2 regions of the Brevibacterium sp. HMSC24B04 genome follow, and region 2 is predicted to be linked to the other one. Evidence: riboswitches for the same ligand, from Rfam matches in the RefSeq annotation. Region 2 holds a riboswitch; the other holds the start of a gene.

Region 1 (3,403 bases), on a different contig from region 2:
ACCGGCTTGACCTATGACGACGTCCTGCTGCTGCCGGGCGACACCGATGTCATCCCGTCGGAAGCTTCGACGAAAACCCGGCTGACGCGCGAACTCGACATCGCGGTTCCGCTGGTCTCAGCCGCTATGGACACGGTGACGGAATCCCGCATGGCAATCGCCATGGCCCGCTTCGGCGGTCTGGGCATCATTCACCGCAACCTGTCGAAAGAAGACCAGGCTGCCCAGGTCGACTACGTCAAGCGCTCCGAATCCGGCATGATCACCGACCCGGTGACGATCACCGCCGAAAAGTCGCTCGAAGAACTCGACTACATGTGTGGCCAGTACCGCATTTCCGGCCTGCCCGTGGTTGACGACGATGACACGCTGGTCGGCATCATCACCAACCGCGACCTCCGCTTTGTGCCGCGCTCTGACTTCGCCACCACCACGGTCGGCGAAATCATGACCAAGATGCCGCTCATCACCGCCCCGCACGATGTCTCGGCTGAAAAGGCCTACGAACTTCTGGCAGAGCACAAGATCGAAAAGCTCCCGCTGGTTGACGAAAACAACAAAATCCAGGGCCTCATCACGGTCAAGGACTTCGTCAAGCGCGACGAATACCCCGACGCTTCCAAGGACGGCGAAGGCCGCCTGATGGTGGGTGCTGCGGTCGGCTTCTACGGCGATGCCTTTGAGCGCGCAGGCCTTCTGGCCGAAGCTGGTGTCGACGTCCTCGTGGTCGACACCGCCAACGGCCACGCCCGCGGTGTGACAGACATGATCAAGTCGCTGAAGAAAGACCCGGCGTTCAAGGACGTGCAGGTCATCGGCGGCAATGTGGCTACCCGCGCAGGCGCTCAGGCACTCATCGACGCCGGCGCCGACGCCATCAAGGTGGGTGTGGGCCCGGGCTCCATCTGCACCACGCGCGTTGTCGCAGGTGTGGGCGTCCCACAGGTCACCGCCATCAACCTGGCCTACCAGGCAGCCCGCGAAGCCGATGTCCCGGTGATCGGCGATGGTGGCCTGCAGTACTCCGGTGACATCGGCAAGGCTCTTGTCGCCGGTGCTGATTCGGTCATGCTCGGTTCGCTGCTGGCCGGCTGTGAGGAAAGCCCCGGCGAACTCGTCCTGGTCAACGGCAAGCAGTACAAGGCCTACCGCGGCATGGGATCGCTGGGCGCGATGGCTCCGCGCAAGGGCAAGTCCTACTCGAAGGACCGCTACTTCCAGGCTGATGTCGCCACCGACACCGACCTCATTCCGGAAGGCATTGAGGGCCGCGTGTCCTACCGCGGTCCGCTGCGCCAGGTGGCCTACCAGCTGACCGGCGGCCTGCGCCAGACCATGTTCTACGTGGGTGCCCGCTCGATTCGGGAACTGAAGGAAAAGGGCCAGTTCGTACGCCTGACCACGGCCGGTCTGAAGGAAAGCCACCCGCACGACATTCAGATCACCCAGGAAGCACCTAACTACCACTGATCCGCCGCAGCCTGACCGGCTGTCGCTTGTGAACATCCGCTGTGCGCCCGCGCCTCTGGCCGGGCGCACAGCTGTTTTTGTGGGTTTTTCTCACGAGGCGGAGGTCGCGGTTCTCGAGCCTGCTGGGCTGGTCTGTCGGCTGGTCTGCGGACCAGTCTGTGGCGGAGCGGGATTGTGCCGTGGCTCTGCGCCATGCGCTTGTGTCAGTGGTGGGTGTTAGGGTGAGCGTAGTGACACGGGGTGCCGTAATACAGCGGCTGAGATTAACCCGTTGAACCTGTGTGGTTAGGACCAGCGAAGGGATGTCATGGAACTCAAAGACTATGCGGGCACGCTGCTTGAGTCTCTGCGTGAGCGCACGCCTTTAGTGCACTGCATTGTGAACACGGTTGTTCAGCAGTTCGCCGCGAATGTGCTCTTGGCGGCCGGTGCCAGCCCCGCCATGATCGACCACGAAGCCGATGCCGCTGATTTCGCCGGCATTGCCGATGGTCTGCTCATCAATTTCGGCACCCCAACGTCGCACCAGTACCTGTCAGCTGACGCTGCCATCGACACCTTCAACCAGGCCGGCAAGCCGTGGGTTCTCGACCCCGTGGGCTTTGGGATCTCAGCGCACCGCACTTCCCGGATTGTGCGCGCACTGAACAGCGGCCCGGCGGTTGTGCGCGGCAACGCCTCGGAGGTCATCGGCCTGGCACAGCAGTCCGGCAGCGCCCGCGGAACCGACTCAACGCACTCAGTTGACGACGCCCTCGGCGCAGCTGCCAGCCTCGCCCAGACCGGTATCGTCGCCGCTGTTTCTGGGGAATCCGACGCCATTGTCTTTGCCGACGATTCCGGCACGCACACTGTGACAATCACCGGCGGCTGCCCCTATATGCCCAGCGTCATCGGCACGGGGTGCTCGCTCGGAGCGCTCACCGCCGCATACGCGGCAGCAGCCGCCCACACCCCGCAGACACAGGACCTCAGCCATCAGGCGAGGACCGGCATGGCCGCAGCGACTGCGCACCTGCACTTCACCTCGGCCGCCCAGTCAGCGCACAAAAGAGCCAATGGGCCCGGCACATTTGCCGCGCACTTCCTCGACGGCCTCTACGCTGCCCGGCCTGAAGACCTAGCCCGGATCCAGACCACGTGGACAACAGGAGGAACCGCATGAGCGCACCACTGGGCCGCCTGTCCGAATACAGCACCGACCTCTACCTGGTGACCGACACGGCGATGGCCGAAAGTGTTGGCCGCACAGTTGCCGACACCGTCGCCCAGACGATTGCAGGGGGAGTGGGCATTGTGCAGGTGCGTGACAAGCACATTGACGACGCCGGCTTCGAAAAGCTGACGGTGAGTGTGCTCGATGCTGTTCAGCAGGCCCGTGAGGAACACGGCATCCAAACCGAAATCCCCGTTTTCGTCAATGATCGCGTCGATGTCGCCGCCCGCCTGCTGGAGCAAGGCCGGAAAGTCCACGTGCACGTCGGCCAGGGCGACATGTCAGCAGACGATGTTCGCCAGCGCATCGGTGCGGAACCGCTGCTGGGAGTTTCAGCCCAAGAACCCGAACACTTTGAACGCGCCCGCAGTCAGGCCGTCGATCTGCTGGGCATTGGTCCGGTGTATACAACCCAGACCAAAGAGACCGGACGCAGTGCCATCGGCCCTGACGGCTTCCGGGAACGTGCGGAAAAGGCAGGCCTGCCCGCTTTTGCCATCGGCGGCATCAAAGACCACAACGCGGCAGCTCTGCGCGGCACGGGCGCTGCGGGAATCTGCGTCGTATCAGCCATCATGACCGCACCCGACCCAGCGGCGGCCGCACGCAGCATTCTTTCGGCTTACACAGGAGAAAACTCATGACCGCAACCGGCCCTCGTCCTCCCGTCGCCGTCACGATCGCCGGCACCGACCCGTCCGGTGGTGCAGGAATCCA
Region 2 (3,403 bases):
GTCTGCGGCTGGGATGCCGACGTTGGCCATGCCGAAGGCGACGTCGTCGCCGACTTCGGCGAGGATGACCTGTGAATCGGGGTCCTGCAGAACAAGCCCGGAGATTCCGCGGGCGGGGTCCGGTGGGAGGCCGTCAACCAGGAGTTCGCCGAACTGTTCGCCGGATTCATCAGGCAGGACACCGGCAACGGCGTGAAGGAACGTTGATTTTCCAGCGCCGGAACCGCCGACCAGCAGAACTTTCTGGCCAGCTGGGATTTCAAGGTCGAGGTCGGAAACGGCCGGTTCGGCACGGCCGGAGTGGTACCAGGTGAACCCGCGGGCGGACACTGCCGCGGGTCGGGATGACGAGGTGGTGGTCACGAATCTGCGGGACTTTCGCTTTCTGAGTGGCTCCCCCGGTGACCCGCCCCTTCGGGTGAGCAGGCGGCGTGAGGTGGGCGGCGCCTCGGGCGCGGGTCGGTGCCGGATGCGAATCCGGTCAGCACTCCGGTCCGGCGGATGGCGCGGTAGACGAACCAGCCGCCCAGGCCGGCGAATACGGGTCCGGAGACCAGGGCGCAGGCGGCGAAGACCAGCTGCCATTCGAGGGCCCAGCCGGCGTTCCAGAAGATGTTGTCGGTGATGGACACCGAAATAGCGGGTGCTAGGCCGGCGAGCACGGAAATGCCGAGGGTGTAGCGGCGGTAGCGGGTCAGGGCGAAGACGAGTTCGGTCATGATGCCCTGGCACAGGCCGGTGAACAGGATGACCGGGCCGAAGACGGAACCCAGGAGGGCTTCGGTTGCTGCGGCGATGAGTTCGCACACGATCGCGGCGCCGGGTTTGCGGATGATGAGTGCCCCCACGGGCCCGGCCAGCAGGTAAAGGCCGCCGACTAGGCCCGTGGTTGGTGGGAACACGAGGTTGAACGGGACGTCGATGATCGGCCGCAGGGACGTCCACGCGAAGTACACGGCACCGAGTGCGACGGCGAGTACCGCCGCGACGATGATGTCAACGGTGCGCCATGTGAGGCTGCGTGTGGGCGTGGTGTGTGCGGTGTGGGTCATCGAGGTCTTTCAGTTCATGTGCAGTTGGGGGTTGTGTGCTGGCGAGGTCTGGTTGTCGTTCGCCCGGAAGCGAAGGCTGACAGTGCGCCTGTGGGCACGATTGCCTTCCACAGGAGCCATGCACCCAATCCGGAAATGATAATGCTGGATGCGATTCCGCACACGGCGTAGACGACCTTGAATGTCATAGCCCATTTGGCGTAGTACATGACGATTTCGCCGACAACCAGTGTGATGCCCGCTCCGAGGCCGGACAGGAGCATGACGGGCAGGTTCCACTTGCGGTAGAGGAAGGCGAGAAACACGATTTCGGCGCCGGCTCCCTGCAGGAGGCCGGAGATGATGGCGGTTGAACCGAAGTTGGAGCCCAGCACGGCTTCGACGGCAGCGGCCAGTGTTTCGGCGATGAGGGCGGCGCCGGGTTTGCGGACGATGATTCCGGCAAGTGGCCCTGCGAGAACCCAGATGCCGCCGAACAGGCCGACCAGCGGTGGGAATGCGACGGTCCAGAGTTCGAAAACGCCCCAGATGGCGGCGACTCCCCAGAAGATGACGCCAACGGCCACTGCGATGACGACGGTGACGATGATGTCAACGGTCCGCCAGCGCAGGCTGGTTTTTGTCTGCGGGCTCTGTGGGTTTTTCGCCTGTGATGACGAGGTGGTGTTCGGGTTGCTTGGGTTGGTGTGGTGTCCGGGCTGGACACGGTTGTCCTGTGTCATGAGTCCTCCTCAAGGCAAGGAGGGGTCAAGAGTGTGCTCGACTTCCTTCGCCGGTGCTAACCGGGCAGGTTCGAGGGTCTGCGGCATCGCACTCTCAGCGCCCTTGTTCGGATCTCTACGTTTGATCCGAGGCGCTCCCCTGTCGTACGGCCGATACCTTAGCAAGGACAGTGCGCTGGCGCACGGGATTGGGTGGTCTGGCGGGTTCTGGGTGGACCGTTGAGGTGTCGGACGGCAAGCGGGTGAGTCACGTTCCGACGCACAGCTGCAAATAGAACTGGTCTACGATAAAATTTCCTGGGCGCAGACTGACACGAAAAGTGTTAAGCTGCTGCAGCAGAAGCAAAAGGGCGGAGGACGCATGGAACACGAGAGCAAGATATTCCGCCTTGGAGAACTGTTCTCCGGCCCAGGCGGTATCGCCAAGGGCGCTCAGCTCGCATCCGCAGGCGGTTATTCAATCGAACACCAGTGGGCAAATGACATTGACCCAGATACCTGCCGGACTTACGCACACAACATCGTCGGAGACGACGAATCTCCCTCAGTCATCTGCGGCGACGTCAAAACCCTCGATTTCGAGATTCTGCACGAACTCGGCGACATTGACGCATTCGCCTTCGGCTTCCCCTGCAACGACTTCTCAGTAGTCGGCGAACGACTCGGGTTCGAAGGCCAATACGGTCCTCTTTACTCGTACGGCGTCAAGGTGCTCCGTCACTTTCGTCCGAAATGGTTCATCGCCGAAAACGTAGGCGGCCTGTCAAGCAATGCGGGCGGCAAGGCATTCCAGCAGATCCTGTCAGACCTGAGCAGCGAGGGATACCGACTGGTCCCCCATCTCTACAAATTCGAGCAGTACGGCATACCGCAGTCCCGTCACCGCATCATCATCGTCGGCATCCATAAAGACATCGATGTCGAGTTCAAGGTTCCAAGCCCAGAACCGTACTCAGACATCGACGTATCAGTTCGCACAGCACTGACGAACCCTCCGATCCCAGCTGACGCGACAGGACAGGAAAGAACTCGACAGTCTCCAAAGGTTGTTGAACGACTGAACCGCATCAAAGCTGGTGAGAACGCTTTCACGGCCAATTTGCCGGAACACCTCCAGATCAAAACGGCAACGAAGATCTCGCAGATCTACAAGCGTCTCCACCCCGATAGGCCTTCTTACACCGTGACCGGCTCGGGGGGCGGCGGCACACACGTTTACCACTGGGAAGAGCCTCGTGCACTTACCAACCGTGAGCGCGCACGTCTGCAGACCTTCCCCGATGAGTTTGACTTCATCGGGTCGAAGGAATCGGTCCGAAAGCAGATCGGCATGGCGGTGCCGGTTGAGGGTGCGCGCATCATCTTCGAAGCGATCCTGAAATCCTTCGCCGGAATCCCCTACCCAAGCATCGAGAGCTCAATGCCTGTCGTTGAAGCCAAATCAGACCCCCAACATCCAGGTGTCGGAGGTCACACAGACGTATAAGCTCTCATATGTGAGAAATACGTGGTGGATTACTAGGCCGAAACGCTCTCTCGCTCCGGTACAGGGCGCCCTGATTGCTCTCGCCGGCGCTGCGGAAGGCATTCCTTGGACCAACAAAAACAAGGCCGAGATCGAACAGAAGT

The links. Region 2 has a riboswitch for thiamine pyrophosphate ahead of HMPREF3092_RS09395 (ECF transporter S component). Riboswitches for the same ligand answer to the same signal wherever they lie in the genome.
Region 1: linked by a shared signal. The riboswitch ahead of thiM (hydroxyethylthiazole kinase) and the one ahead of HMPREF3092_RS09395 (ECF transporter S component) in region 2 are both predicted to bind thiamine pyrophosphate.

Annotation. Positions count from the first base shown of each region.
Region 1 covers NZ_KV786093.1:88,490-91,892, forward strand. The annotation lists gene guaB (IMP dehydrogenase) at 1-1,470, shown strand, start outside; TPP riboswitch at 1,697-1,790, shown strand; gene thiM (hydroxyethylthiazole kinase) at 1,778-2,635, shown strand; gene thiE (thiamine phosphate synthase) at 2,632-3,330, shown strand; gene thiD (bifunctional hydroxymethylpyrimidine kinase/phosphomethylpyrimidine kinase) at 3,327-3,403, shown strand, end outside.
Region 2 covers NZ_KV786105.1:3,459-6,861, forward strand. The annotation lists gene HMPREF3092_RS09385 (ABC transporter ATP-binding protein) at 1-363, opposite strand, end outside; gene HMPREF3092_RS09390 (ECF transporter S component) at 360-1,052, opposite strand; gene HMPREF3092_RS09395 (ECF transporter S component) at 1,067-1,774, opposite strand; TPP riboswitch at 1,800-1,925, opposite strand; gene HMPREF3092_RS09400 (DNA cytosine methyltransferase) at 2,136-3,260, shown strand; gene HMPREF3092_RS09405 (PDDEXK family nuclease) at 3,271-3,403, shown strand, end outside.